Regions from separate parts of the Streptomyces sp. NPDC055239 genome, predicted to be linked through region 3. Evidence: riboswitches for the same ligand, from Rfam matches in the RefSeq annotation. Region 3 holds a riboswitch; each other region holds the start of a gene.
What was found. A riboswitch is a leader RNA that binds a small molecule or an ion and turns the genes downstream of it on or off. The one in region 3 is predicted to bind S-adenosylmethionine.
Positions count from the first base shown of each region.

Region 1: it holds a riboswitch for S-adenosylmethionine, as region 3 does, so the genes downstream of both, thrC (threonine synthase) here and ACWFRJ_RS23425 (glutathione S-transferase family protein) in region 3, are expected to answer to the same signal.
Region 2: it holds a riboswitch for S-adenosylmethionine, as region 3 does, so the genes downstream of both, ACWFRJ_RS10910 (aminotransferase class V-fold PLP-dependent enzyme) here and ACWFRJ_RS23425 (glutathione S-transferase family protein) in region 3, are expected to answer to the same signal.

Region 1 is NZ_JBSGRD010000022.1:45,992-56,133, reverse strand. Features, by position in the region: gene ACWFRJ_RS41980 (ATP-binding protein) at 1-1,110, shown strand, start outside; gene groL (chaperonin GroEL) at 1,163-2,788, opposite strand; gene ACWFRJ_RS41970 (cold-shock protein) at 3,123-3,326, opposite strand; gene ACWFRJ_RS41965 (MoaD/ThiS family protein) at 3,750-4,028, opposite strand; gene thrC (threonine synthase) at 4,130-5,437, opposite strand; SAM riboswitch class I at 5,455-5,589, opposite strand; gene ACWFRJ_RS41955 (glucosyl-3-phosphoglycerate synthase) at 5,757-6,701, shown strand; gene ACWFRJ_RS41950 (DUF7927 domain-containing protein) at 6,833-8,923, shown strand; gene ACWFRJ_RS41945 (alpha,alpha-trehalose-phosphate synthase (UDP-forming)) at 9,035-10,142, shown strand, end outside.
Region 2 is NZ_JBSGRD010000002.1:1,055,442-1,065,583, forward strand. Features, by position in the region: gene qcrA (cytochrome bc1 complex Rieske iron-sulfur subunit) at 1-646, shown strand, start outside; gene qcrB (cytochrome bc1 complex cytochrome b subunit) at 643-2,274, shown strand; gene trpD (anthranilate phosphoribosyltransferase) at 2,434-3,498, shown strand; SAM riboswitch class IV at 3,628-3,744, shown strand; gene ACWFRJ_RS10910 (aminotransferase class V-fold PLP-dependent enzyme) at 3,926-5,299, shown strand; gene ACWFRJ_RS10915 (glycerate kinase family protein) at 5,251-6,468, opposite strand; gene ACWFRJ_RS10920 (SLC13 family permease) at 6,493-7,905, opposite strand; gene ACWFRJ_RS10925 (response regulator transcription factor) at 7,980-8,642, opposite strand; gene ACWFRJ_RS10930 (ATP-binding protein) at 8,639-10,120, opposite strand; gene ACWFRJ_RS10935 (small secreted hydrophilic protein) at 10,071-10,142, opposite strand, start outside.
Region 3 is NZ_JBSGRD010000007.1:198,939-209,080, forward strand. Features, by position in the region: gene ACWFRJ_RS23410 (M13 family metallopeptidase) at 1-311, shown strand, start outside; gene ACWFRJ_RS23415 (hypothetical protein) at 333-566, opposite strand; gene ACWFRJ_RS23420 (DinB family protein) at 582-1,106, opposite strand; gene ACWFRJ_RS23425 (glutathione S-transferase family protein) at 1,130-1,939, opposite strand; SAM riboswitch class IV at 2,266-2,410, opposite strand; SAM riboswitch class IV at 2,591-2,704, shown strand; gene ACWFRJ_RS23430 (putative leader peptide) at 2,824-2,913, shown strand; gene ACWFRJ_RS23435 (LLM class flavin-dependent oxidoreductase) at 3,024-4,292, shown strand; gene ACWFRJ_RS23440 (NtaA/DmoA family FMN-dependent monooxygenase) at 4,310-5,749, shown strand; gene ACWFRJ_RS23445 (LLM class flavin-dependent oxidoreductase) at 5,765-6,892, shown strand; gene ACWFRJ_RS23450 (hypothetical protein) at 6,937-7,614, opposite strand; gene ACWFRJ_RS23455 (PucR family transcriptional regulator) at 7,797-8,993, opposite strand; gene ACWFRJ_RS23460 (lactate 2-monooxygenase) at 9,110-10,142, shown strand, end outside.

The DNA of each region.
Region 1 (10,142 bases), on a different contig from region 3:
CGTGAGTACGGCGAGGAGTGGCTGCGAAAGCTCGGCGAGAAAGAGCAGCTGTCGCAGCGACACCGGGACTACTACCGCTGGCTGGCCCGCACGGGCGGCCGGAAGTGGGCAGGACCCGACCAGATCGCCTGGTACGAGCGTTGCACCGCGGAGCACGCCAACCTGCGCGCGGCCCTGGAGTGCTGCCTCACCGACCCGGACCCGCGCGACGGCCTCGAGATGGTCGGCAGTCTCTGGTTCTTCTGGCTCTGCTGCGGCTTCCAGCGCGAAGGCCGCCACTACCTGGACCGGGCCCTGGCCACGGCCCCGGGGCCGGTCCCGGGACCGGAACGCTTCTGGGCCCAGTGGACCTGCGGGGAAGTGGCCTTCATGCAGGGCGACCTCGAAGCCTCCATCGCGATGGCGAACGCCTGCACGCTGGTGGCGGACCGGATCGACGATCGGGCGGCGGTCGACGCCGCTCTCCACCTCGAAGGGGTCCAGCTGGGGCTGACCGACCGGCCGACGCAACTGATCGGCATTCTCGGGCGGACGGCCGATTCACCGGACTGCGGAGGCGGTTCTCCCGCCATCAAGCTCTTCGTGCTCTCCGCCGTGGCGTTCGCCCATGTCCATCTGGGCGAGTTCGACCTGGCCACCGCGAGCGCCGACACCCTGCGCGAGGAGTGCGAGCGGCACGGCGAGCAGTGGATGCGCAGTTTCGCCTTCTACCTGCTGTCCGGGGCGGCGCTCGGCAGCGGTGACCCGGCAGCGGCCGTCCGGCACGCCCGTGACGCCCTGCTGATCAAGTGGCGGCTCCACGACGTCTTCGGTGCCGCCCTGAGCATCGACGCGCTGACCTCGGCCATGGACGACCCCGAGCAGACCGGGCGGCTGCTCGGCATCTCCGACGTCCTGTGGCGCTCCGTCGGTGTCGCACAGATGGGAAACCCCTACTTCCTGGCCGCCCGCCAGGCCTGCGAGCGCCGGAGCCGCGACGCCATCGGCGACCCGGCGTACGAAGCCGCCTTCCGCAAGGGCCTTGAGAGCGGCATCGACGAGGGCATCGCCTACGCCCTGGCCCCCGGAGCGGGTCCTCACACAACGCCCGAGGGCGGTACCCCTTCCTGAGAAGGGATACCGCCCTCGGTACGTGAAGACTGGCCTACCGAGCCGAAGAGGCTCAGAAGTCCATGTCACCGCCCGGCATGCCGCCGCCGGCCGGGGCAGCGCCCGCCTTCTCCGGCTTGTCGGCGATGACGGCCTCGGTGGTGAGGAACAGCGCGGCGATCGACGCGGCGTTCTGCAGGGCAGAGCGCGTGACCTTCGCCGGGTCGAGGATGCCCTCGGCGATCATGTCGACGTACTCACCGGTCGCGGCGTTCAGGCCGTGGCCGACGGTCAGGTTGCGCACCTTCTCGACGACGACACCACCCTCGAGGCCGGCGTTGACCGCGATCTGCTTCAGCGGGGCCTCGAGGGCCAGCTTCACAGCGGCGGCACCGGTGGCCTCGTCGCCCTCGAGCTCAAGCTTCTCGAAGACAGCGGCGGCCTGGATGAGCGCCACGCCACCACCGGCGACGATGCCCTCTTCGACGGCGGCCTTCGCGTTGCGAACGGCGTCCTCGATGCGGTGCTTGCGCTCCTTGAGCTCCACCTCGGTCGCGGCACCGGCCTTGATGACCGCAACACCGCCAGCGAGCTTCGCCAGGCGCTCCTGCAGCTTCTCGCGGTCGTAGTCGCTGTCCGAGTTCTCGATCTCGGCGCGGATCTGGTTGACGCGACCCTGGACCTGGTCGCTCTCACCGGAGCCGTCGACGATCGTGGTCTCGTCCTTGGTGATGACGACCTTGCGGGCACGGCCGAGCAGGTCGAGACCGGCGTTCTCCAGCTTGAGGCCGACCTCCTCGGAGATGACGGTGCCACCGGTGAGGATGGCGATGTCGCCGAGCATGGCCTTGCGGCGGTCACCGAAGCCGGGCGCCTTGACGGCGACGGACTTGAAGGTGCCACGGATCTTGTTGACGACCAGGGTCGACAGGGCCTCGCCCTCGACGTCCTCGGCGATGATCAGCAGCGGCTTGCCGGACTGCATGACCTTCTCGAGGAGCGGAAGGAGGTCCTTCACGTTCGAGATCTTCGAGTTGACGATCAGGATGTACGGGTCGTCGAGCGACGACTCCATACGCTCCATGTCGGTCGCGAAGTACGCCGAGATGTAGCCCTTGTCGAAGCGCATGCCCTCGGTGAGCTCAAGCTCGAGCCCGAAGGTCTGCGACTCCTCGACGGTGATGACGCCTTCCTTGCCGACCTTGTCCATCGCCTCGGCGATGAGCTCGCCGATCTGGGTGTCGGCGGCGGAGATGGAGGCGGTCGAAGCGATCTGCTCCTTGGTCTCCACGTCCTTGGCCTGCTCGAGCAGGGCGCCCGAGACGGCCTCGACGGCCTTCTCGATGCCACGCTTGAGGGCCATCGGGTTGGCACCGGCGGCTACGTTGCGCAGGCCCTCGCGGACCAGCGCCTGCGCCAGGACGGTCGCGGTCGTCGTGCCGTCACCGGCGACGTCGTCCGTCTTCTTCGCGACCTCCTTGACCAGCTCGGCGCCGATCTTCTCGTACGGGTCCTCGAGCTCGATCTCCTTGGCGATGGAAACACCATCGTTGGTGATCGTGGGGGCACCCCACTTCTTCTCGAGGACGACGTTGCGACCCTTGGGGCCCAGGGTCACCTTGACGGCGTCGGCGAGCTGGTTCATGCCGCGCTCGAGGCCGCGCCGTGCCTCCTCGTCGAACGCGATGATCTTGGCCATGTGAAGTGGTCCTCCCGGACAGGGGTGGCATGCTCCGGATCGCATCGGTGCCCGCGACGGACGGCCTGCAAGCCTTGTGGTTCCTTGCCCCACCCGGCCTGCGAGCCTCACCGACCCGATCCAAGTTCTGTCACTCTCACTCGGAGAGTGCTAACGCCAATGATTAGCACTCGACCCCTACGAGTGCAAGCGTCTCTCACGGATCCCAGACACATGAGGGGGCGCGCGTCCGGGGGCGCAGGCGCTTTTGAGGGCGTACGTACGAGGGGCCCGTACCCCTGTCGGGATACGGGCCCCTCGTCACTCGCTAAGTCGCTGGCCGATCGCGCCGAGATCAGACGGCGAGCTTGACCATGTCCGCCTGCGGACCCTTCTGGCCCTGCGAGATCTCGAACTCCACTCGCTGACCTTCTTCAAGGGTGCGGTAACCGTCCATCTGAATCGCGCTGTAGTGGACGAAAACATCCGCACCACCGTCGACCGCGATGAAGCCGTACCCCTTCTCCGCGTTGAACCACTTGACGGTGCCCTGAGCCATGCCTAACTCCCCTATTACTGGCCCTTGCACGGACCCGCACTTCGCGGGCCCGGGTCAGACCTCACCCCCCAATGGGTTGTGGAGGCGTGCGCCGGAACGCGTCGACCGCCGCTGAATGTATCTGTCCAACTGCCCTCTGCAACAGGTCAATCGGACGAGAATTCTGGGCACGCACGATCGGTAATATGCGGAGAATTTGCCGGAGTTCAGGGCAAGTCGGGCCAGACAAATGCCGCAATAGGCTCAAATAGGCAAGGCGCTTTGGCTACTTCTTGTCGGCCCCGGGCCGACTTCGTATATGCACTCGGCACAAACAGCGAAGCTTGCTTCCCAACTGTACCGCGCTCAACCACATTGAATTGCCCCCTCCGCTTCTCTCGCGGAGGGGGCAATAGAGGTGACGCTGCGTGCTTTCAGGCGGATTCAGCAGCCGCCCGCGACGGCGGGAATGATCGAGACGCCGGCACCGTCCGGCGTCGCGGTCTCGAGGCCCTGCTCGAAGCGGACGTCGTCGTCGTTCACGTAGACGTTCACGAAGCGCCGCAGCTTGCCCTGATCGTCAAGGACACGGGCCGCGATACCGGCGTGCTTGGCCTCGAGATCGGCGATGACCTCGGAAAGATTCGCCCCCTCGGCGGCGACCTCGGACTTGCCGCCGGTGTAGGTGCGAAGAATGGTGGGGATACGGACGTTCACGCTCATGGATTCACCTCGGGGTATGCGGGCCCCTTCAGGGGCGCGGGGAACTGCGCGACCAGCCACGACGGTCCGCAGTCGGAAAGAAGGCTCAAGACCTACGGCGGTTAACCGGCGAGACCCGCGGCGCGGAACGCGTCGAGGCTGGGCTTGATCGTCGCGGTCGCCTGAGAGGTCTCGGCAACCGCGTCCAGGGTCTTGAGCCCGTCACCCGTGTTCAGGACCACCGTGGTCAGGGAGGGGTCGAGGAGACCGGCCTCGATCAGCTTCTTCGTGACGCCGACCGTCACACCGCCCGCGGTCTCCGCGAAGATGCCCTCGGTCCGCGCGAGCAGCTTGATCGCGTCCACGACCTGCTCGTCGTTCACGTCCTCCACCGCACCGCCCGTGCGACGCGCGATGTCCAGGACGTACGGCCCGTCGGCGGGGTTGCCGATGGCGAGGGACTTGGCGATGGTGTTCGGCTTCTGCGGGCGTACGACGTCGTGCCCGGCCTTGAAGGCGGTCGACACCGGCGAACAGCCCTCGGCCTGCGCACCGAAGATCTTGTACGGCTTGTCCTCGACGAGGCCCAGCTTGATGAGCTCCTTGAGGCCCTTGTCGATCTTCGTGAGCTGCGAGCCCGAGGCGATCGGGATGACCAGCTGGTCGGGCAGCTGCCAGCCGAGCTGCTCACAGATCTCGTACGCGAGGGTCTTGGAACCCTCGCCGTAGTACGGCCGCAGGTTCACGTTCACGAAGCCCCAGCCCTCGCCCAGCGGGTCGCCGATGAGCTCGGAGCAGAAGCGGTTCACGTCGTCGTAGTTGCCCTCGATACCGACGAGCTCGCCGCCGTAGACCGCGGCCATGACGACCTTGCCCTGCTCCAGGTCGTGCGGGATGAACACGCACGAGCGGAAACCGGCACGGGCCGCCGCTGCGCCCACGGCACCGGCGAGGTTGCCGGTGGAGGAGCAGGAGAGGGTGGTGAAACCGAAGGCGCGCGCCGCCTCGATGGCCTGCGCTACGACACGGTCCTTGAAGGAGTGCGTCGGGTTCCCGGAGTCGTCCTTGACGAACAGCTTGCCCTGCTCGACGCCCAGCTCACGGGCGAGGTTGTCGGCCTTGACGAGCTGGGTCCAGCCGGGGTTGATGTTCGGCTTCTCGGCGACGTCCGCGGGGACGGGCAGCAGGGGTGCGTAGCGCCAGATGTTGGCGGGGCCGGACTCGATCTGCTTCCGGAGCGCCTCGGGGTCGCCGGTCGGCAGGTCGTACGCCACTTCGAGCGGGCCGAAACAGGCCTGGCAGGCGAAGATCGGGCCGAGGGCGTACAGCTCGCCGCACTCGCGGCAGGAAAGGCCCGATGCGGGGCCGAGGTCCACAGAACCCGTGGTCGAGGGGGTGGTGTCGTTCGTTGCAACAGTCTGCGCAGCCATGGAGGCGAGGCCCTTTCTCCTCATCTTCCCCGCGACGAATCTCGTCGCGAGACGGAATTGGCACCTTCCCCGCCGAGACCTCGCATGCGCGGTCGGCGGGATGGTTGCCGGGGCTTCAACGGGCCGTATCCCTCTGCCCCTCTGGATGAGCGGTATGGCGCCGGGCTTCAGGGGCCCGGGGCGTTTGTTACGCGTCGACCCCCGACATGCGATGGTCATCCGCGTTGTTCAAGACTGTAACCGACGGCCTGGACCCTTGAGATAGTCGTCCGAACCGCGAGATGGGTCACATGTAGGCCACACACAGGAGGAGCCACCCGTGCTGGAAGAGGCCGAGCGCTGGCTGACCAGGCGTTCCTGGTCCGTTGCCGACCGTCCGCTCAGCGCGCTCGTCGCCGCCAAACGGGCGTCGGGAGCCTCGGTGAGCGTCGTCCTGCCCGCGCTCGACGAGGAGGAGACGGTCGGCGAGATCGTCGCCGAGATCCGCCGCGAGCTCATCGAGAAAACTGCCCTCGTCGACGAGCTCGTGGTGATCGACTCGGGCTCGCGGGACCGCACGGCCGAGGTCGCGCGCGATGCGGGTGCGCGGGTGGTGCACCGGGACGAGATCCTGCCGCGCATCCCGGCCGTGCCCGGCAAGGGCGAGGTCCTGTGGCGCTCACTCCTGGTGACCGGCGGTGACATCGTCGCGTTCGTCGACGCGGACCTGAAGGAGTTCTCGGCGGACTTCGTCACCGGGATCGTGGGCCCGCTCCTGACCGAGCCCGACGTGCACTTCGTGAAGGCGATGTACGACCGCCCGCTTGCCGGGACGGCGGGTCAGGGCGGCCGGGTCACCGAGCTGATGGCGCGCCCGCTTCTCAACATGCACTGGCCCCAACTGGCAGGATTCGTCCAGCCGTTGGGCGGCGAGTACGCGGCACGCAGGTCCCTCCTCGAGCGGCTGCCGTTCCCGGTCGGCTACGGGGTGGAGCTCGGCCTGCTCGTCGACGCGCTGCACACCGTGGGCCTCGACGCGCTCGCGCAGGTCGACGTCGGCGTGCGCAAGCACCGGCACCAGGACGGGCAGGCGCTCGGCAGGATGGCCGCCGCGATCTACCGGACGGCGCAGGTCAGGCTCGCGCTCGGTCACCACGTACGCCCCGAGCTCACCCAGTTCGAACGGGGCGAGCACGGGTTCGAACCGCGGACCCATTCGGTGGACACGGAGGAGCGTCCGCCGATGTCCGGGATCGCGGAGTACACGGCACGCCGCGTGGCGTAACCACCCAAGACCGGGCATTTTGTCTACATTCCCCACTTATGTGGGTCTTTATGCGGGTCAGACAGCTGCGGCTCAGACAGCTGCGGGTCAGACAGGTAATGGGAAGCGCGCGACGCGTCGGTGGCGTGGCCATGGCCACGGCCGGTCTCGCGGCAGGGGCACTGAGCGCCGCAGCCGTGGCACCGGCCGCCGCGGATGTGATCGAGCCCTTCGCCAAGCGCTACGACGAATCGCTCTACGGCGACTTCAAGACCATCGGCAACACGGTCATGGGCTGCCCGACGACGCCCGCGGACATGGCGGCGCGCTGCGCCACCGCCGCGGACGGCGAGGGCCGCGACAACAACAACACCTTCGTCATGCGGCGGATCAACACCGCGGGCATGGACCCCGACCACGGATCGAGCACCGGCCGGGTCGCGATCCCGCCCGGCGCGAAGGTCGCGTACGCGCGCCTCTTCTTCGGCGGCAACGACGGCACGTACAAGGGCCCGAGCGGCGCGCAGCTCAAGCGCTGCGACATCTCCGGGGCCGACGTGAATCCGTCCCCCGGCGACCCGCTCGACGCGGTGCCTTCCGTCAGCGTGGCCGGCGCCACCCCGTCGAAGGTGACCCCGGCGAACATGGTCGGGGACCCGGCGTCGGCCAACGGCCCGCACTACTACACCGGCGAGGCCGACGTCACGGGCCTCTTCAGCGGCATCACCGGCGACGGAACGCCCATGCCGGTCGCGGTCGGCGACATCTGGGCGCCCACCGGCAAGGGCTGCGTCGCGGGCTGGTCCCTGACCGTCGTCTACAAGTACGACGCCCCCGACGAGCAGTACGCGCCCGACCGCCGCAACGTCTACGTCTACGGCGGCCACGTCCTCCAGCGCTCCACCTCGCCCGCCACCAGCGTCAAGGTCGACGGCTTCTACCGCACGGACGGCAAGCCGCGCGCGAGCGTCACCGCGTACGAGGGCGACTGGAACACCCCCGGCGACCGTTTCGCGGTCGGCGGCCAGAACATCACCGAGTCGCACACGGGCAACACCAACAACTTCTTCATCAGCGAGGACGACGGCGCCCTCGACCCGAGGATGACCAACAACCTCTCCATCGACGCCAAGGAGTTCGACGTCACGGGCGGCAGCACACGCGCCACACCGGCCGCCGCCCCCGCCGCCGAGCCGATCCCGGTCGGCTCGACCTCCACGACGCTGAGCTTCTCCACGAAGGGCGACACCTACGTCCCCTCGGCCCTCGCGCTCTCCGTCCCGGTCCCGGATCTGGAGGTGACGAAGACGGCGAGCCCCAAGAAGGTGAAGCCTGGCGGCACCCTGACCTACACGGTCAAGGCGAAGAACATCAGCAAGCTGAACTACCCGAACGCCAAGTTCAGCGACGACCTGACGGACAACCTCGACGACGCGACGTACAACCACGACGCGAAGGCGACGACCGGCAAGGTCTCGTACACCAGACCGCGGATCAGCTGGACCGGCGACATCCCGGCAGGGCGCACCGCGACAGTGACGTACTCGGTCAAGGTCCACGACCCCGTCAACGGTGACGGCAACCTGCTCAACGACGTCGACGTCGAGTCCCCGCGCTCCAACTGCGACGCGGGCAGCACCGACCCGAGGTGCGGGGCGGCGCCGGTCATCGAGCGCAAGCAGCCGAAGCTCAAGGTCACCAACGCGCCCGCACGGCGGACCGCGCCGGTGTGCAGCAACGTCAAGAACACCATCACCCTCAAGAACCCATCGGGCAGCACCCGCACCGGGGCCACCGCTTCCTGGCAGGTGACGCCGGGCTCGAAGCCGGTCGCGAGCAGCGGGACGGTCACCAAGCAGGGTGCGAAGTACGTGTGGAAGGGCGACGTACGACCGCACGGCAAGGTCACTGTCACCCAGCGGGTCAAGGTGTCCTGCACGGCGGGCGCGATCCGGGTGATCACGGTGACGGCGCCCGGCAGCAACTGCCCCCGGTCCGTCCGGGGCGGCGACGACCCGTGCACCTCGGCGATCCTCGCCACGCGACAGCGGGTGCAGGCGCGGCCCGCCCCGCAGCAGGGCCCGCCCGTGGGAGCGGCGACGGCGAGCGGTCCGGGTGAAGGTCCGGGTGAACTGGCCGACACGGGCAGCGACTCCGGCACGATGCTGTACGCGGGCCTCGCGATCTCCCTGAGCGTGCTCGGCGCGCTCGCGGTGGCGGCGGCGAGGAGCAGGCGGGACTAGCCGGGCAGGCCTCGACGTAGGCCTTGACGCTGATCCCTGAACGTATACGGCCGGGCCCGCAAGGGTCCGGCCCTACGTTTGAGCCCTTCCGCTAAGGGCTAGGTTCGGCACATGGTCTCCGAGCACGCCGCCGCCCAGGTCCTCGTCGCGTCCAACCGCGGCCCCGTCACGTACTCCCTGGAGGAGAACGGAGAACTGATCGCCAAGCGGGGCGGCGGCGGACTCGTCTCCGGGCTCAGCGCGATCGGCGACTCCGGCGGGGACTCGCTGTGGGTCTGCGCGGCGCTGGGCGACGGCGACCGGGAGGCCGTGCGGCGCGGGGTCGGTGAGCCGGGCGTGCGGATGCTCGACATCGACGCGGGTTCGCACGAGGGGGTGCACGCCGACGCGTACAACGGGATCGCGAACTCGGTCCTCTGGTTCGTCCACCACATGCTGTACCAAACACCGCTCGAACCGGCCTTCGGCCCGGAGTTCCGGGCGCAGTGGGCGTCGTACGAGACCTACAACCGGGCCTTTGCCGAGGCGCTCGCGGAGAGCGCTGCGGGGGACGCGGCGGTCCTGATCCAGGACTACCACCTGGCGTTGGTGCCGGGGATGCTGCGCGAACTCCGCCCCGACCTGCGCATCGGCCACTTCTCCCACACTCCGTGGGCCCCTGTGGACTACTTCCGGATGCTGCCGGAGGACGTCGCGGAACAGTTGCTTCGCGGCATCCTGGGCGCCGACCGCGCGGCGTTCCTGACGGGCCGGTGGGCGGACGCGTTCACGGAGTGCTGCGTCGCCGTCATCGGCGGTACGTCGGGGACGCGGATCGGGGTGCACGGCCTTGGGGCCGACGCGGATTTCCTGCGGGAGCGGTCGCGGCGGGATGACGTGGAGGAGCGGATGGCGGCGCTGCGGGAGCAGGTGGGTGGCGGCGGCGACCGGAAGACGATCGTCCGGGTGGACCGGACGGAACTGTCGAAGAACATCGTGCGGGGGTTGCTGGCGTACCGAGAGCTTCTTGCCTCCCGCCCCGAGTGGCGGGAGAGGGTCGTGCACGTGGCCTTCGCCTACCCGTCGCGGCAGGACCTGGCGGTGTACCGCGAGTACACGGCGTCCGTGCAGAGGCTCGCGGACGAGATCAACTCCGAGTACGGGGTCGAGGGCTGGACGCCGGTCGTACTCCACGTGAAGGACGACTTCGCCCGCTCACTGGCTGCGTACCGTCTGGCCG
Region 2 (10,142 bases), on a different contig from region 3:
GCCCGAGGTCAAGGCCAAGGTCATGGCCGACTTCAAGGCCGGTGCCGCGGAGTCGCAGTTCGGTCGGCGCAAGCTGATCCGCAACACGATGTTCGGCGCGCTCGCCATGGTGCCGCTCTCCGGCGTCGTCCTCCTGCGTGACCTCGGTCCGCTGCCCGAGGACAAGCTGCGGCACACGCTGTGGTCCAAGGGCAAGCTGCTCGTGAACATGAACACGAACGAGCCGCTGCGCCCGTCGGACGTACAGGTCGGCTCGCTGACCTTCGCCAAGCCCGAGGGCCTGGAGGAGCACGATCACGACTTCCAGGTGCAGATCGCCAAGGCGGCCCTGATGATCGTCCGGATTCAGCCGGCGGACATCAAGGACAAGCAAGAGCTCGAGTGGTCGCACGAAGGTGTCGTCGCCTACTCGAAGATCTGCACCCACGTCGGGTGCCCGATCTCCCTGTACGAGCAGCAGACGCACCACGTCCTCTGCCCGTGCCACCAGTCCACCTTCGACCTCTCCGACGGTGCCCGAGTGATCTTCGGCCCGGCCGGTCACGCGCTGCCGCAGCTGCGCATCGCCGTGAACGAAGAGGGCTACCTCGAGGCGCTCGGCGACTTCGCCGAGCCCGTCGGTCCTGCATTCTGGGAGCGCGGATGAGCACTACGACGACTGATACGCGTAAGAAGGAGGCGCCCGCCGGTGAGCGGGTCGCCGACTGGGCCGACGGCCGCCTGGGGATCTACTCCCTGGCCAAGGCCAACATGCGCAAGATCTTCCCGGACCACTGGTCCTTCATGCTGGGTGAGGTCGCGCTCTACAGCTTCGTCATCATCATCCTCACGGGTGTGTACCTGACGCTGTTCTTCCACCCGTCGATGAACGAGGTGGAGTACCACGGCAGCTACATCCCGCTGCAGGGTCAGCTGATGTCCGAGGCCTTCAACTCGACCATGCACATCAGCTTCGACGTCCGCGGCGGTCTGCTCATCCGGCAGATCCACCACTGGGCGGCGCTGATCTTCGTCGCGTCGATGATGGTCCACATGATGCGCGTCTTCTTCACGGGCGCGTTCCGCAAGCCGCGTGAGATCAACTGGCTCTTCGGCTTCCTGCTGTTCGTCCTGGCGCTGTTCACCGGCTTCACCGGTTACTCGCTCCCGGACGACCTGCTGTCGGGTACGGGTGTCCGGTTCATCCAGGGTGTGCTGCTGTCCATCCCGGTCGTCGGTACGTACATCTCGATGTTCGTCTTCGGCGGGGAGTTCCCGGGCGGCGACTTCGTGGCCCGGTTCTACTCGGTCCACATCCTGCTGCTGCCCGGCATCATGCTGGGCCTCCTGGTGGCGCACCTGATCCTGGTCTTCTACCACAAGCACACGCAGTTCGCGGGCCCCGGCAAGACGAACAAGAACGTCGTCGGCATGCCGCTGCTTCCGGTCTACATGGCGAAGGCGGGAGGCTTCTTCTTCCTGGTCTTCGGCGTCATCGCGATCATCTCGGCGATCGCGACGATCAACCCGATCTGGGCGATCGGCCCCTACCGTCCGGACCAGGTGTCCACCGGCGCCCAGCCCGACTGGTACATGGGCTTCGCCGAGGGTCTGGTCCGCGTGATGCCGGGCTGGGAGATCAACGCCTGGGGTCACACGCTCGTCCTGGGCGTGTTCATCCCGATCGTGATCTTCCCGCTGGTGCTCGTGGCGATCGGCGTCTACCCGTTCATCGAGTCCTGGGTGACCGGCGACAAGCGCGAGCACCACATCCTGGACCGCCCGCGCAACGCCCCGACCCGTACGGCCTTCGGTGTCGCATGGCTGACCGCGTACTTCATCATGCTGGTCGGTGGTGGCAACGACCTGTGGGCCACCCACTTCCACCTGTCGATCAACGCGATCACCTGGTTCGTCCGTATCGGCTTCTTCGTCGGACCGGTCCTCGCCTTCATCGCCACCAAGCGGATCTGCCTGGGTCTGCAGCGGCGCGACAAGGACAAGGTCCTGCACGGACGCGAGTCCGGCATCATCAAGCGCCTGCCGCACGGTGAGTTCATCGAGGTCCACGAGCCGCTCAACCAGGAGCAGCTGCACACGCTCACCGCGCACGAGCAGTACGCGCCGGTCGAGATCGGCCCCTCGGTCGACGAGAACGGCGTCGAGCGCAAGGTGTCGGGGTCGCAGAAGCTCCGGGCCAAGCTCTCCAAGGGCTACTACGGGGAGGACAACCAGATCCCCAAGCCCACCACCGAGGAGTACAAGGAGATCACGAGCGGCCACGGCCACCACTGATCGTCTGACGTACTGAGGTACGTACTGAGGTACTGACCACAAGGTCGCCACGGCGAGAGCCCCGTCTCATGCATCCAGTGCATGGACGGGGCTCTTTGCCGTCCCCAGGGCTGGATAAGGTGTTCCTGTCCTACGCCTATACGAACCCAGGAGCGGCAGATGAGCGCTGTGACCCCCGCAGGAGGCAACACCGCGGCGGCCCGTTCCTGGCCCGGTGTACTGAACGGTCTTCTTGAGGGACGCGACCAGAGCACCGACGACACGGCCTGGGCCATGGACCGCATCATGCGCGGCGAGGCGTCCGACGCGCAGATCGCGGGCTTCGTGGTCGCGCTGCGGGCCAAGGGCGAGACCGTGGAGGAGATCTCCGGCCTCGTCCGCACGATGTACGAGCACGCCAATGTGATCGAGGTGCCTGGCCGGACGGTCGACATCGTCGGCACCGGCGGCGACGGCGCCAAGACCGTCAACATCTCCACGATGTCCGCGATCGTGGCCGCCGGCGCGGGCGCGAAGGTCGTCAAGCACGGCAACCGCGCCGCCTCCAGCGCCTCGGGCGCCTCCGACGTCCTGGAGAAGCTCGGGGTGAACCTGGAGCTGCCGCTGAAGCGGGTCGTCGAGGTGGCCGAGGAAGCCGGGATCACCTTCTGCTTCGCCGTGAAGTTCCACCCGGCACTGCGACACGCCGGTGCGGCGCGCAGCCAGCTGGGGATCAGGACCGTCTTCAACGCCCTGGGTCCGCTCACCAACCCGGCCAAGGTACGGGCCCAGGCGGTCGGGGTCGCCGACGCGCGGATGGCGCCGATCGTGGCCGGGGTCTTCGCCGAGCGCGGGCACTCGTCCCTCGTCTTCCGCGGCGACGACGGGCTCGACGAGCTGACGACCACGGCGACATCGCGGGTCTGGGTCGTGCGGGACGGCGCCGTGCGCGAGGAGGCCTTCGACCCGCGGGACGTCGGCATCGACCTGGTCCCCGTGGAGGCGCTGCGGGGCGCTGACGCCTCGTACAACGCCGAGGTGGCCCGGCGCCTCCTGGACGGGGAGAGCGGCCCTGTGCGGGACGCCGTGCTGCTCAACACGGCGGCGGCCCTGGTGGCCCTCTCGCCGGGCGAGGGGAGCCTCGTGGAGCAGATCGGCGCCGGTATCGCCAGGGCGGCGGAGTCGATCGACTCCGGGGCCGCGAAGAAGTCCCTGGAGCGCTGGGTGGCGGCCAGCAACAGGTGAGCGCGGCGTGAGCGTGGCTTGAGTGTGGCTTGAGTGTGGCGTGAGTGTGGCGTGAGTGTGGTGCACACCGCAGTCCGGATCGCGGACTGCGGTGTGCACCGAGAAGTTCGTGTGGCAAGATGCTGAGCAGGTCATGAGTGACAGCGATTAGGCCCCGGCTCGCTGTCCGGCAACCCTCCGTCCGTGGCGGGGTGCCCCGGGTGAAGACCAGGCCGTACGCAGCAAGGCGTATGGCAAGCGCGGACCCCTGCGCACTCGATGAGTGTCGTATCCCTGGGGTCCTGGTCCTCAAGGGAGCAGTCTCGTGAGCAAGCGAATGCGATAGGGCTTCCCGGCCCCTTTTCCGCACCCCCTTTTCTTTCATCACTGCGAGCGCCCTATGTGCGCGCTCGCAGTGAACTCGCCTGCCTTCCCACGGGAGTTCGCCATGTCTGTTCCCACCGCTGTCGCCGACCGATCCGTCTGTGCCGAGCCGCTGCCCGTCCTCGGCCGTGACGTCACCGTGCCGCTCGTCACCGGCGGTGAGGTGACCTACGCGGCGCTCGACTACGCGGCGAGCGCCCCGGCCCTGCAGCGCGTGTGGGACGACGTGGCCGCGTACGCGCCGTACTACGGCAGCGTGCACCGGGGTGCCGGGTACCTCTCGCAGCTCTCCACCGACCTCTTCGAGAACAGCCGCGTCACCGTCGCCGAGTTCCTCGGCTGCCGCGAGGACGACCAGGTCGTCTTCACCCGGTCCACCACCGACTCGCTGAACCTGCTCGCCGCCGCCCTGCCCGCCGACTGCCAGGTCTTCGTCTTCGAGACCGAGCACCACGCCTCGCTACTGCCGTGGCGCGACGCCCGCGTGACGTACCTGAACGCCCCGCGCACCGCCGAGCAGGCCGTCGCCACCCTGGAGCGCGCCCTCGCAGAGCGCGATCCCTACGGACCCGCCCTGGTGTGCGTGACCGGCGCGTCGAACGTCACCGGTGAGCTGTGGCCGGTCAAGGAGCTCGCCGCCGCCGCCCACGCGCACGGCGCCCGCATCGTCCTCGACGCCGCGCAGCTCGCGCCTCACCACCCCGTCTCCATCGACGACCTCGACGTCGACTGGGTCGCCTTCTCGGGTCACAAGCTGTACGCGCCCTTCGGCTCGGGGGTCCTCGCGGGCCGCTCCGACTGGCTGCGGGCGGCCGAGCCCTACCTCGCGGGCGGCGGCGCATCGCGCAAGGTCGCGCGGCGTGAGGACGGCGGTGTGGACGTGGAGTGGCACGACACCGCCGCGCGGCACGAGGCCGGTTCGCCGAACGTCATCGGCGTGTACTCGATCGCCTCCGCCTGCAAGGCGCTGACCGATGCGGGCTTCGACGAGCTCGTGGCCCGCGAGCGCCACCTCATCGCGAAGGTGCAGGAGGGTCTCGCCGATGTGCCCGCCGTGAAGGTGCTCTCGCTCTTCGGCGACGACGCGCCGCGCGTCGGCGTCATCTCCTTCGTCGTCGAGGGCTGGAACAGCTCGCACTTCGCCGCCGCGCTCTCCGCCGAGTACGGCATCGGCGTGCGCGACGGCCTCTTCTGCGCCCACCCGCTGGTGCGCACCCTCCTCGGCAGTGACCCGCAGACCCAGGGCGAGTGCGGCGCACCCGAGGCCGCGCCCGGCGAGAAGTCCCTCAACGCGATCCGCGTGAGCTTCGGCGCGGGCACCCCCGACGAGCACGTGGAGCGTTTCGTGCGCGCCGTGAAGGAGCTGGTGGCGGACGGCGCGCGCTGGAACTACCGCACGGAGGAGGGGCGCTGCGTCCCGGACACCACGGCCGCCTGAGCCTTGCTCCCCTTGGTACGTCCCTTCAGCCTTGACCCCAGAACGATCATCCGCAGGGCCCGCTCGGTCGCGTCGGTGAGGAACTCACCGCCACGGCCGAGCGCCTCGGTGAGCGAGACCGGGGCGGGCAGGATCGCGCTGTAGGCGTCCACGCCCTCCGCCCGTACGTGGTGCGCGCCCTGGCCGATCGTGCCCGCGAGGACAAGGACGGGGCGGCCGAACCGCTTGGCGCGCCGTGCCACCTCCGCGGGGACCTTGCCGCGCGGCGTCTGGTGGTCGAGGGCGCCCTCGGCGGTGACGACCAGGTCGGCGCGGGCCAGGCGTGCGTCCAGGTCCAGATGGTCGAGCAGGACGTCGAAGCGGGGGAGCAGTTGGGCGCCGAGCGCCGCGAGACCGGCGCCAAGTCCGCCGGAGGCGCCCGTTCCGGGGCCTAGGGAGAGGTCCGCCGTGACACGCAGGTCGCGGGTCAGGACGTACGCCCAGTGTTCGAGGGCCGCCGCGAGCTGTTCGACCTGCGTGGGCGTCGCGCCCTTCTGGGGGCCGAAGACGCGGGCGACGCCGCGCTCGCCGGTCAGGACGTTGAAGGGGTTGCAGGCGACGCGGATCTCGGTGTCCTTCAGGCGGGGGTCGAGGCCCGAGGGATCGATACGGCTCAGGCGTGTCAACTCCCCGCCCCCGCGAGGGAGTTCCCAGCCGTCCGCGTCAAGGAGCCGGGCGCCGAGCGCCTGGAGGGCCCCCGCGCCCCCGTCCGACGTGCCGGAGTCGCCGCAGCCCACCAGGATGCGGCGGGCGCCCGCGTCGAGCGCGGCGCTGATCAGCTCGCCGACGCCGTACGTCGTCGTGGCCCCCGGGTCGCGCAGATCGCGCGGGACCAGTGACAGTCCGGCGACCGCGGCCATCTCGACGACCGCCGTGCCGTCCGGAAGCAGCGCGAAGTGCGTGCCGATCCGCTGGCCGACGGGCCCTGTGGCGGGCAGCGCGACGAGACGGCCGCCGCCGGTGATGGCCAAAGCGCGGGCTGTGCCCTCGCCGCCGTCCACCAGGGGGATCAGATCGGTCTCGGCGCGTGGGACGACACGGCGTACTCCTGCGGCGATGGCCTCGGCCGCGGACTGCGCGGAAAGGGACTCCTTGAAGCCGCTGGGGGCGATGGCGAAACGGGTCAGCATGAGGGTCTCCAGTGCGGGCGGGGATCAGCGGACGGGTACGCCGAGCAGCGGCCAGAGCGTGACGGCGAAGAGCAGGACGAGCGCGGCGGTCAGCGGCGCCAGGACCGCGGAGAGGCGAAGCAGGTCGCGCGGGGTGTAGGTGGGGGTGCCCGGGATCTCGGCGAAGAGCGTGACGGGCTTCGCGGACGCGGGCAGGGTGTGGCAGAAGCCGGCGGCCGCCGTGGAGGCGAGGGCGGCGGCGACCGGGTTGACGCCCGCGCCGACGGCCGCCGCGACGACCAGGGGTACCAGGACGGACGAGCGGGCCGAACGGGACTGCAGGACCAGGTGCGCGGCCGTGCTGACCGCGATGACGACGGTCAGGAAGAGCCAGGGCGGCACATCGAGCGGAACCCCGCTCACCAGCCACTTCGCCGCCCCCGAATCGGCGAGCGCGACCCCCATCGCCATCGTCGCCGCCATGAAGAGCAGCAGCGACCACGGCACCGTCTTCAGCGCGTCCTTCAGGCGTACGGTCCCGAGGGCGGGGGACGAGGCGACGACCGCGCCGATCAACGCGACCACGGCGGGCGGCACCTGGTGCAGCGGTTCGCTGCACCAGAGCGCGACGACCGTGGCGAGCAGGAGGGCGCAGCGGGTCTCGGCGGGCTCCCAGGCTCCGGTGACCGGCTGCTCGCTGTGCTCCTGGAGCTGCTCGACGGTGATGTGGACGGGGCCCTCGCGGTCCGTACGGCGTGTCGTCGTCAACAGGACGGCCTCCGCCGCCAGATGGGACGAGGCGACGGCGAGCGGCAGGCCGAGCAGCATCCACTGCGTGAAGCCGATCCGCTCCCCGGTGGCCTCCCACAGCACGGACACCGTGATCAGATGGGCGCCCGCGCCGATCAGGGTCGCGACGGCGGAGAGCAGGATCACGGTCGGGAACAGCAGGGCGAGCATCACCACGAGGCGCCTGCGCTCTGCGAGGACCTTGGCGAGCGCGAGGAAGACGGGAAGGGCGAGCGCGGCGCGGCCCGACGTGGCGGGCACCGCGAACGCCGTCACGACCAGGGCGGCCGTCGTCAGATGCGTCAACTGCCGCACGCTGCGCGCCCCGCTGACGAGAAAGGCGGCAGCCCGCCCCGCGAGACCGCTGCGGGCCACCGCCGCCGCGAGCACGAAGGCGCAGATCAGCAGCCAGACCGTCTCGTCACCGAGGGTGCCGAAGAGCGTGTCGCTGCTGATCACTCCGGTCGCGGTGAGCGCGAGCCCGGCGCCGAGCGCGATGTACGTGTCGTCGATCGGCGTACCGATCCACGCGCAGGTCGCCAGGGCGAACACGCCGAGGGTCAGGCGTGCGTCGCCGCTCAGGCCGGGGAAGTTGCCGGGCACCAGGAGCAGCGCGCACAGGCTGAGCGCGATGCAGAGGGTGATGCCTTGCCGGGGATTCAGGGTCACGCAATGAGCCTCGGGCCCGGCCGTGAGCCCTCAATGAGCCGCGGATGAAAGGAAATTCACCGTGGCCCCGTTGGTCACCCCGGCAGCCGGTACCCCATCCCGCGCACCGTCTCCACCCGCTCCGCGCCCAGCTTCTTGCGCAGCGCCCGTACGTACACGTCCACGATGTTGGACCCGGGGTCGAAGTCGTAGCCCCACACGTGCGAAAGGATCTGTTCCCGCGAGAGCACCTGGCCCGGATGGCGCAGGAAGAGTTCGAGCAGCACGAACTCACGTGCGGTCAGATCCACCGTGCGCTCGCCCGCACGTGCCCTGCGCGTGCGCAGATCCAGCGTCAGATCCCCGCCGCGAAGAACCGTCACCTCCGGTGCCCCCGCCGCTGTACGCAGCCTCAGGCGCACCCGTGCCAGCAGCTCCTCGAAGCGGAACGGCTTGGTCATCCAGTCGTCGGCGCCGCCCTCGAGGCCCGCCACCGTGTCCCTGACCGAGTCGCGCGCCGTGAGCACGATGACCGGTGTGCTCACACGGGCCTCGCGCAGCTGCCGCAGGACGGTGAAGCCGTCCTTGCCCGGCAGCCCGATGTCCAGGACGACCAGGTCGAAGCCGCCGGTCAGGGCGTAGTCGTAGGCCGCTTCGCCGTCGCCGACGACGCTGGTCGTGAAGCCGTTGGCGCGCAGGCCCTTCTCGACGAAGGAGGCGATGCGCTCCTCGTCCTCGACGATGAGTATCCGGTTCATTGCTGCCCCGATTCCTGTTCCGGCAGTACGAGTACGAAGGTGGCGCCGCCGCCTTCCGTGGACCGCGGTTCGACCTGCCCGCCGTGACCTTCGGCGATCGCCCGCACGATGGCGAGACCGAGTCCCGCGCCGGTGGCACGGGCGCCCCGGCGCGCGGTGCCGCGCCGGAACCGCTCGAAGATCACCGCGACGTCCTGCGCCTGGACGCCGGGCCCGCTGTCGGCGACGTACAACTCGATCCGTCCCGCCGAGCCGCGCGAGCCGATGCCGATGTGTTGGCCGGGGACGGTGTGCTGGACGGCGTTCTGGGCCAGTTGCACCATCGCCTGGGTGATGCGCTGCGGGTCGAGCGCGGCTTCGCCGTCTGCCACCTCGGCCAGCTTCCAGTCGCGGTCGCCGAGCGCCCGCGCCTTGACGAAGACGTCCGCGGTCAGCTCGGCGAGCTGCACCGGCTCCGGGGTGACGAAGTCGGGGCGCTCGGCCTTGGCGAGGAGGAGGAGGTCCTCGACGATCCGGCTCATCCGGTCGAGTTCCTCCATGACGATCCGGGTCGTCTCCTCGCGCTCGCCCGGCTCGTCGCCCATCAGCTCCAGATGGCCGCGGACGATGGTGATGGGGGTGCGCAGCTCGTGCCCCGCGTCGTCGACGAACTCGCGCTGCGCCGCGAACGCCCGCTCAAGGCGGTCGAGCATGCCGTTGAACGTCTCGGCGAGCGCCGCGACGTCGTCCCTGCCCTGCACCGGGATGCGCCGGGTCAGATCCTGCTCGGTGATCTTGGCCGCCGTCGTACGCACCAGGCGTACGGGCTTGAGGATGCGGCCCGCGACCGCCCAGCCGATGCCGGTCGTCATCAGGAGCGCGACCCCGGAGATGGCGAGCAGCATCGTGAACACGTCGCCCGCCTTGGCCTGTTCGCCCGCCGGATGGAAGGCGACGACGAACGCCGCCCCCGGCTGCCCGCCGCTCGCCCCGATCTCCACCTTCGCCCAGCGGACCTCGCCCTGGTCGCGGTGCAGGGTGCCGGTGGCGGCGGGGGAGTCGAAGACGGCGGACAGGGCCGCGGTGTCCTTGGCGAGCGGATGGTCGATGCGCAGCTCGCGGGACTGCTCCTTCTTGGCGGGGGCGCCGCCGGGGCGTTCGACAAGGCCGAGGAGCTCCTCGTCGGGATCGGCGTACTGCCGCTCCAGGAAGAGGCGCAGGAGCGGGTCGGGGGCGGTGAACTTCTTCCCGGTGTGCGGGTCGACCCCTTGGTCCACGAAGTTGGTGAACTCGCCGGTCTCCTGGGCAAGGAGCCGGTCGATGCGGTGGTCCACGTCGCGCAGGAGCACCGAGCGCGTGGTGGCGGCCACCGCGGCGAGAGCGACGGCCATCACGAAGAGGAGCCACAGCAGGATGCGGACGCGGGCGGAGACCCAGCGGCGCGCCGACTCAGCCGTCGTCACCGGGGCCGTCGTCGTCGTTGTCGCCCTGGCCGTCATCGTTGTCGTCGTCCGAGGGGTT
Region 3 (10,142 bases):
GCGAGAACATCGGTGACCTGGGCGGCCTGACCATCGGGCACACGGCCTACCGCATCGCGCTCGACGGCGCCCCGTTGCCCGAGAACGACGGCCTCACCGGCTCCCAGCGGCTCTTCATGAACTGGGCCTACTGCTGGCGCACCAAGCGCCGCAAGGAGCAGGAGCAGCAGTACCTCACCATCGACCCGCACTCGCCGCCCGAATTCCGGGCCAACATCGTGCGCAACCTCGAAGAGTTCCACGAGGCGTTCGCGACGGCGGAGGGCGACGGGCTCTGGCTGGACCGCGCGGAACGCGTCAGGATCTGGTGAATCCCCCGACGGCCGCGGCACTCACGTGCCGCGGCCGTTGATCGCCGTCAGGAATGAGGCACCCATGGCCGCCGCACCCGCAGCTCTCGCGGCGGCGGCACCGGTGATCCCGTCCTTCGCCGCAGGGCCGCACTCTCCGGCGATCTGCTCCCCACCCTCAAGCCGGTAGCAGGCGAACCGCTCCACCACACGCTCGACGGCGTCCCCCTCGCGCCCTTCTTCGAAGGCACACAAGACCAAGAAGGTGGTGCGCACGGCGAAGGAGGCCTCCTACGCGAGGTGAACGCGCAGCATGCGGAGCTGGCCGATCTCCGTGGCGTTCTTCATCAGCTCGGAGTTCACCCAGGCGAGCATGTGGGCGACGGTGTGTTCGGGGTCGTTCTGCCAGGGGAACGGGGCGGTGTCGTCCAGGTCCGTGTCGTCGAGCCGGTCGAGCACCGACAGCCAGTCCGTACGCAGGCCGCGAAGCCAGTCGACGGCTGCCTCGCCGCTGCCCGGCCACGTGATCTCGGTCCGCTCCCGCGGCACCTGCCCCCGCGCGTGGTCGATCGTGACGCTCCACCACCAGCCGATGTGCCAGCTGATCCAGCCGATCGTGGGAACCGGGACGGGATCCGGCTCGGTCTCCGCGAAGTCCGCCACCCACCCTCCGTCGCCGTCGGGCCGCACCGTCCAGCAGAGCGGCGCGGGCTCCCACAGGAAGTCCTCGGGCTCCAGGCGCTCCAGGTGGTACTCGAAGAGGGACCACGTCAGGTCGAACTGTCGGCGCAGCAGTTCGCGTCGGGAATCGTTCACGGGCTGACCCTGGCACAGGGGCCCTAGGCTTGGGAAAGGGATTGTGGGTCGCAGGCGGATGCGTCCGACCACCGGTCCGGCTCTCCAAGCCGGGGGTGGTTGGCGTAGAAGGCCGGATGGTCGTGCAGGCGGCGTACGTAGGCGCGCAGGTGGGGGTAGGTGTTGGTGTCCTCGGCCGCGTCCGGGGTGAGGTGGACGAGCCTCGCCCACAAGTCCACGTCCGCCGCTGTGAGTTCGTCGCCCACGAGGTAGGAGCGGGAGGCCAGCCGGCAGTCGAGCCTGTCCAGTGTCGCGGGGGCGAGCGGTTCGGCGAGTAGCTCGTGCCAGGTGTCGATCCGTGCTGCCAGGGCCGGTCGGCGCAGGACGGGCAGCGGGCCACTGCCGTGTGCGGCAAGGCGGCAGGCCAGGTCGCGCAGGATGTCGGGGGTGTGGTTGCTGACGACGTGCCCGCTCCATCGGTCGCACAGGGCCGGAACGGTCAGCGGCCCGTCGAAGTGGTGCTCGGTGGCCTCGTAAGAGCGGTGCAGGGAGTCGAGCGCCTCGGTGGTGTGCGGTGCCAGGAGGGTGGTGGCGACCGATTCCCTGAGCCCGAGCAGGTCGAGGGTGATCGAGACGCGCAAGGAGTCCGGACATTCCGCCGAGAGATACAGGTGGTAGCGGTGGGGTGCCGGGTAGAAGCCGCCGGCCACGTCGTCGCCGATGCGGCTGCGGATCGGCGCGGGACAGGCGCCGAGTGGGCCGGAGTCGTACGGAGGGCATGAATCCGCGGCGGAAGTCAGGTGGGAGGCAGGGCGGGAAACAGGGCGGGAACGGTGCGACGTGATCTCGGGCATGGCTCTCCAGACAGGGGAGGGGCGCCGACCGGCGGCGGCACGCGCGGCGCCGGTGGCACAGCGGGGGAGAGGGGGATCCGTGGCCACAGCGGGCCGCAGCGATGAGGCTTCTTGTCCGGAGGCGTCGCTGGTGTGTGGACGCTGCGCGGACGTCAGACAGCTGGCACCGAGGCGCTGCACACGCGCAGCAGGTCGATGTGCAGACGTCTGGTCAGAACGCGGGGGCGGGGCCGGGGCGCGGACAGGAGAGGCCGCTGGATGCTGTTCCTCTCACCGACCGCCCTGGACATGTCCACCAGCCCTGCCGTCGAGGCCCGTTGTACCCGGGGCCGCGCTTGCCCCGCCGCCACGGCGGGACCCGGTCGTCACCCGGGGCACCCCGTCGCGGAGGAAGGGTTGCCCGTCAGCGGGCCGGGGCCGATGACCCGCTCGGGCAGGAACCCTGCCGGGCGGGCGCTGACAATCGTGACCGTCCCCGGAAGTCTGGGTCCGGGTGCCCGGCTCCGTCAAGAAGGCCCGCACCAGGAACAGAAGGAGTGGTCCGGTGGTTGACTTGACGGAGACGGGCGACGAGGCGCGTACGGCGATGTGGGAACGCCCATGATCCACGGGCATTGCGCACCGCTACGACCTCACGTAACGTCCCGAGCAGGTTACGAGTGTCAGCGTCAAGCCCTGGCTTGCTGACCGGCAACCCTCCCACGCGGCGGGGTGCTCCAGGTGAGGACCAGGCGGTGCCCGTCCAGGGTTCCGCAAGCGCGAGACCGGCGAGGCCCCAGGCCCGCCGAGTCGGAGGGGCGGAGGTGACGGACGTGACACCTGTGTCAGCTGTACCGCACCTGTCGCATCTGTCGCCCGCGCCGCCCGCGCCCGCCCCGCGCGTCATGGTGATCGCCCCGAGCCGCCAGGTACATCTGTACTCCCGGCCGCACATCGATCTGCAGCGTGTCGCCGGCGCGCTCTGTCGTTCCTGACCCGTCATTCCGCCGCCGCACCCTCGGAGTTGAGGGACCGGTGTTTCGCACGGTCGCACGGTCGTACGGTCGATCAGGAAGGCACACCTTTCGTGTCGTCATCATCTTCATTGCCCCATTCATCTCATTCCTCCGCTTCTTCTGCTGACTCTGCTTCTGCTGACTCCTCCGCCGCGCTGCACCTCGCCGTCGCGCTCGACGGCGCGGGCTGGCACCCGGCCGCTTGGCGCGAACCAGTGGCCCGCCCGGGGGAGTTGCTCACCGCCCGGTACTGGGCCGATCTGGTCACCGAGGCCGAACGCGGCCTGCTCGACTTCGTGACGATCGAGGACGGGCTAGGGCTCCAGTCCTCGCACTTCACCGAGCCCGACGGACGCACGGACCAGGTGCGCGGGCGGCTCGACGCCGTCCTCATCGCGGCCCGTGTCGCCCCGCTGACCAGCCACATCGGCCTTGTGCCGTCGGTGGTGGCCACGCACACGGAGCCCTTCCACATATCCAAGGCGATCGCCACGCTCGACTACGTCAGCGCGGGACGCGCGGGCGTACGGGTGCAGGTGTCGGCACGCCGTAACGAGGCCGCGCACTTCGGGCGCCGCACGCTTCCCGCCCTCGAGGCCGTCGAGGACCTCGGCAGGCCGGACGTACGGGAGTTGACCCTCGACCTCTTCGACGAGGTGGCCGACTACGTCGAAGCCGTGCGTCGGCTCTGGGACAGCTGGGAGGACGACGCGGAGATCCGGGACGTCGCCACCGGCCGCTTCGTCGACCGCGGCAAGCTGCACTACATCGACTTCGAGGGCAAGCACTTCAGCGTCAAGGGCCCCTCGATCACGCCACGGCCGCCGCAGGGCCTTCCCGTCGTCAGCGCGCTCGCCCACGAAACTCCGACCGAGGCCCCGTTCCGGCTCCTGGGCCGCTCCGCCGACATCGGATACGTCACCCCGCGCGACGCCGGGCACGCACGCGACATCGTCGCCGCGGTCCGTGCCGAGCAGGATGCGGCCGGACGCGCCGACGAGCCCCTGCACCTCTTCGGCGACCTGGTGGTGTTCCTCGACGACGACCCGGCCGCCGCCGCGGCCCGCCGGGAGCGTCTGGACGCCCTCGCAGGTCACCCGTACACCAGCGACGCCCGGGTGTTCACCGGTACACCCGCCCAACTGGCCGATCTGCTCGTGGAGTTGCGCGACTCCGGGCTCACCGGGTTCCGGCTGCGCCCCGCGGTCGTCGGCCACGACCTCCCGGCGATCACCCGGGGCCTGGTGCCCGAACTCCAGCGCCGCGGCGCCTTCAGGGACGCGTACGAAGCCGACACCCTGCGCGGTCTCCTCGGCCTCGCCCGCCCCGCAAGCCGCTACGCCGCCGCCACCGCCTGAGCCGGAAGGAACCCGACATGAGCAAGTCACCGGACAAGCCGCTCAAGCAGATCCACCTCGCGGCACACTTCCCCGGCGTCAACAACACCACCGTATGGAGCGACCCCGAGGCCGGGAGCCACATCGAGTTCAGCTCCTTCGCGCACTTCGCACGGACCGCCGAGCGCGCCAAATTCGACTTCCTGTTCCTCGCCGAGGGGCTACGGCTGCGCGAACAGGGCGGCGAGATCTACGACTTGGACGTCGTCGGACGCCCCGACACCTTCGCCGTGCTCACCGCGCTCGCCGCCGTCACCGAACGCCTCGGCCTGACCGGCACCATCAACTCCACCTTCAACGAGCCTTACGAGGTGGCCCGCCAGTTCGCCAGCCTCGACCACCTCTCGGCCGGGCGCGCCGCCTGGAACGTCGTGACCTCCTGGGACGCCTTCACCGGCGAGAACTTCCGCCGCGGCGGGTTCCTCCCGCAGGAGGAGCGCTACTCCAGGGCGAAGGAATTCCTCAGCACGGCCGGCGAGCTCTTCGACTCCTGGCGCGGGGACGAGATCGTCGCCGACCAGGGGACCGGCACGTTCCTGAGTGACGCCAAGGCGGGCGCCTTCGTCCACCAGGGGCAACACTTCGACATCCAGGGGCAGTTCAACGTCCCGCGCAGCCCGCAGGGCCGACCTGTCATCTTCCAGGCCGGTGACTCGGAGGAGGGGCGCGAGTTCGCCGCCGAAGGCGCGGACGCGATCTTCAGCCGGTACAGCACGCTCAAGGAAGGGCAGGCGTTCTACGCGGACGTCAAGGGCCGCCTGGCCCGCCACGGCCGCACCCAGGACCAGCTGCTCATCCTCCCGGCGGCGACCTTCGTCCTCGGGGACACGGACGCCGAGGCGGAGGAGCTCTCCCGGGAGGTGCGGCGCAAGCAGGTCAGCGGCGCCACGGCGATCAAGCACCTGGAGTTCGTCTGGAACCGCGACCTCTCCGCGTACGACCCGGAGGGCCCGCTGCCCGACATCGACCCGGACGTCGGCGAGCACACCATCGCCCGCGGGCGTGCCCAGGTGCGGATGTACCGCGACCCGCTGGCCACCGCGCGGGAGTGGCGCGAGCTCGCGGCCGCGAACAAGTGGTCCATCCGCGACCTCGTCATCGAGACCGGCAACCGGCAGTCCTTCGTCGGCTCCCCGGCCACCGTCGCCGAGACGATCAACTCCTTCGTCCAGGCCGACGCGAGCGACGGCTTCATCCTCGTCCCGCACATCACCCCCGGCGGCCTCGACGCCTTCGCCGACACCGTGGTCCCGCTCCTCCAGGAACGCGGCGTCTTCCGCACGGAGTACGAGGGCACCACCCTGCGCGACCACCTCGGCCTGGCCCATCCCGACGCCGACGCCGGCTCAGACGCCGGGGTGCCTCTCTCCGTACCCACTCCCGTACCCACTCCCGTGCCCGCGTCGGCCGACCACTGAGGAGGATCACCGCCCATGTCAGCCATCCCGCTCGGCGTCCTCGACCTGGTCCCGATCTCGTCCGGCTCCACCGCGACCGTGGCGCTGCGCAACTCCATCGACCTGGCCCGGCAGACCGAGCGATTCGGGTACGCCCGCTACTGGTTCGCCGAACACCACCTCAACCCGGGTGTGGCGGGCACATCGCCCGCGGTCGTCCTCGCCCTGACCGCCGCCGCCACCTCGACGATCCGGCTCGGGGCAGGAGCCGTACAGCTCGGACACCGCACCGCGCTCTCCACGGTCGAGGAGTTCGGCCTGATCGACGCGCTGCATCCCGGACGCCTCGACCTGGGCCTCGGCCGCTCGGGCGGCCGACCGCCGGGCACGCAGGGCGCCGCGCCGCCGACCGCCACCCCCGTCGTCGACGGCCGTGCTCCGGGCGGGCTCCGGATCCCGGCACGCTTCTCCTACGAGCACCTGCTCGGCTCACCCCGCGTCGCCCTCCAGCGCAAGCTGCTCCAGCAGCCGCACGCCGAGGCGCAGGACTACGGGGAGCAGGTCGACGACATCCTGGCGCTGCTCGCGGGAACGTACCGCTCCGATGACGGCATCGAAGCGCATGTCGTGCCCGGTGAGGGCGCCGACATCCAGGTGTGGATCCTGGGCAGCAGCGGCGGCCAGAGCGCGGACGTCGCCGGTCGGGGCGGCCTGCCCTTCGCCGCGAACTACCACGTCAGTCCGGGCACGGTGCTAGAGGCGGCAGAGGGGTACCGCGCCGCGTTCAAGCCCTCCGACGTACTCGACAAGCCCTATGTCAGCGTCTCCGCGGACGTCGTCGTCGCCGAGGACGACGAGACCGCCCGCGAACTCGCCGCGGGTTACGCCCCATGGGTCCGCAGCATCCGCACGGCCGAGGGCGCCATCCAGTACCCGACGCCGGAGGAGGCGCGCCGCCACAACTGGACCGACACGGACCGGGCCCTGGTCCAGGACCGCACGGAGACCCAGTTCACGGGTTCCCCCGGACGCGTGGCGGATCTCCTGGAGCAGCTCCAAGAAGCCACCGGAGCTGACGAGTTGCTCATCACCACCATCACCCACGGCCATGCCGACCGGGTGCGCTCCTACGAACTGCTCGCCGAGGAGTGGCGGCGCAGGTGACGTGTCCGTCCGCCGGGCGTCGCGCGCCCGGCGGACGGTCGGGGTCAGGCGATGGGCCAGCAGTTGTACGCGTTGTAGTTCGTGCCGTTGCAGCCGAACCATTTGCCGTAGAGGCAGGGGCCGATGTCGCTCCAGTAGCCGTGGCAGCACGCCAGGCACGTGTAGCCCCCGTACCCGTCGCTCACACAGGCCGAGCTGCCGTCCACGCACTCGGCCTGGGCCCGGGGCGTGGCCTGGGGCGGTGTGCCCTGCGGGGCGACGCCCCAGGTCAGGGGAGGCGTCGCCGGGCCTCTGGCTCCTGGACCTTGAGGCACAGGGCCGTGAGGCCGGGCCTGGGACTGAGCCTGAGGGCCCTGCGGCGGGGGCTGGGCGTGCGCTGATGATGTCCCGCACGGCGAGGGTGCCGGGGCGGCGCCGGCCCGCGCGTAGTGGGAAAGCAGTGTGGCCAGGACGGTGTGCTCCGGGGAGTCGGACTCCTTGAGCGTGAGCTGGACGAGGCTGTGCGTGTGTTCGTCGCAGGGAACCTGCCTCAGGAGCTCCACCTGATCGATGAGGCTCACGGGGATCGTCGTCCAGTCCTGACATGTCGTGCCGGGAGCGAACTGGAAGCTCTCCGTGGCCTCTTCGGACTTCTTGACCATCCCGACGATCACGGGTTTCTCGCGGACCGAGTCCGATGCGAGTGCTTGAAGGAATTCCTCACCGCTGAACGACCTGGGCATGTGTCTCCTCTCGGCGCCACGCGGGCGCCAGCCGATGCCACGAGGTTCGCGTGATCCGCGAGAGCGGCACAACGGAGGCGGAGGCAGTCGGTCCGGATAGGTGAACTCGCGTCACGAGCGGGGGCGTTGTCCCGCGAGCGCACGCCGGGGTGGAGCGACCGCGCGCAGGACCGGTCGGCGCCCTACCCGTTCCGGCCCCCGAGCACGATCGTGCGCGCGATGTCAAGGGTGAGGCGCTGCCACGGGTCCTGGGGGTCGCGCGATGTGATGTCCCGTACGCGACGCAGGCGGTAGCGCACGGACTGGGGGTGCAGGTGGAGCTCGCGGGCCGCGGCGTTGGCGGAACCGGTGTCGATGTACGCGGTGAGGGCTTCCAGGAGGTGGCGCTGGGCGCGGTCGACGAGGGGGCCGAGGACGATCCGGCCGATCTGGTCGGGGCTCACCACGGGGTGGCCCGCGAGCAGCGCGAGGACGTGCGCGTCGGCGTCGGTCAGGACCCGGTCGGCGTGGTGGGCGTGCGGGGGAGCGGTGTCCAGGGCACCCGCGGCGAGCCGGTGGGCGACCGCGACGCGCTCAAGGCTCTCGCCCGCGATCACACAGCCGCGCCAGGCGTGCCGACGCAGGACATCCGGTACGGCGTCGGCGGACGCGGCCGGAAGGAGCAGGACCGCACGCGAACCGTGTGTCGTCGCCAGGGACGTGCCCCGGGCCCCGCCGCCACCGAGGGCCGCGAGCAGCGCGGTCGACGTGGTGAGGGAGATGTCGGTGGAGCCACCGTCAAGGACTCCGGGGTCCACCGATTCCGCCACCAACAGGCGGTAGCGCTCGGGGAGTTGCACGTCCAGGCGTGACGCCCTCGCGCTGAGCGCGCCCAACGACGCGTGCCGGCCCGCGATCAGGTCGTCGAGCAGCAGCTGCAGCGACCTGTCCCGATCACCCGTGAGGCGCTCACTGGTGGCCGCGTACGCCGTCGTCATCTCTTCTGAGATGGTGTCCATGGCGGTGAGAAGGAGTTGCGCGAGGGCGAAGGCGTCCTTCGCGGACAGCTGTGGCGCGCGGGCGGCCACCTCGTCCGCCAGTACCGCGGCCGCCACCCGGTAGGCGCGCAGGACGGCCTGCAAGGGGCGGCCGTCCGCCGCCCGCGCCGCCGCGATCCCGCGGAAGCGCCGCAGATCGGCGTCGCCGATCGCACCGTCCGTGACCCAGTGGTCCAGGAGACGGTCCGTCGCCCAGGCCGCGATGGCCCGCACCTCCGGGAACCTGCTGCCGTCGAGCGCCGTGTACGCGGGAACCTGCTCGTGCACCGCGTCGACGACCGCCTCGACGAGGCGGGGATCGGCCATGATCTCCTGCCGGACGCGCTCCCGCTTGTTTGTCACAAGGTGATAGTCCCATCGGAAAAGAGTGCGTACGACCATGGACGGGGCTTGTCACTGTGGCAAGGATCGTCAGGTAGACAGCGCAGTCTTGACGGATACCGGACGGGACCCACCACATGACGACGACGCCGAACTGGGCGGACTTCCAGTACGAGATCTATCTCAACGGCATGACGGGTGCCGTGCCCCGCCTGCCCACCGACCTGACCCGTCTGGAGGAGCTGACCGAGCAGCGACTCGGTCCCGGCCCCGTCGGCTATGTCTCCGGCAGCGCGGGCAACGGCAGCACCGCCCGCGCCAACCGCGCGGCACTCGAGCGGCGCCGGATCGTGCCGCGCATGCTGCGCGACGTACACGAACGCGATCTGTCCGTGGAGGTGCTCGGCCACCGGCTGCCCGCGCCGCTCGCCCTCGCACCCGTCGGCGTCCTGTCGATCATGCACCCGGAGGGCGAGTCCGCCGCCGCCCGCGCGGCAGCGGCCCGCGGCGTCCCGTACATCCTGTCCTCGGCCTCCAGCACGCCCATGGAGCAGGTCGCCGAGGAGATGGGGGACGCGCAGCGCTGGTTCCAGCTGTACTGGGCCAAGGACCGCGACGTCACCAAGAGCTTCCTGGACCGGGCGAAGGCCTCCGGCTTCACCGCGCTCGTCGTCACGCTCGACACTCCGCTCCTCGCCTGGCGGCCGCGCGACCTCGACCAGGCGTATCTGCCCTTCCTGCACGGCGTGGGCACCGCCAACTACTTCAGTGACCCCGCGTTCCAGGCCGGTCTCGCCAAGCCGGTGCACGAGGACCCGAACGCGGCCGTGATGCACTTCGTCGGCATGTTCGCCGACCCCGCGAAGACCTGGCCGGACCTGGCGTTCCTGCGCGAGAACTGGGACGGCCCGATCGTGCTCAAGGGCGTCCTGCACCCGGACGACGCGCGCCGCGCCGCCGACGCGGGCATGGACGGAGTGGTGGTCTCCAACCACGGCGGCCGCCAGGTCGCGGGCTCCGTCGCGGCCGCCGACGCCCTGCCCCGCGTCGTGGCGGCGGTCGGCGACCGGCTCAGCGTCCTGTTCGACAGCGGCATCCGCACCGGCGACGACATCTTCAAGGCGCTCGCGCTCGGGGCGGAAGCCGTGCTCGTCGGACGGCCGTACGCCT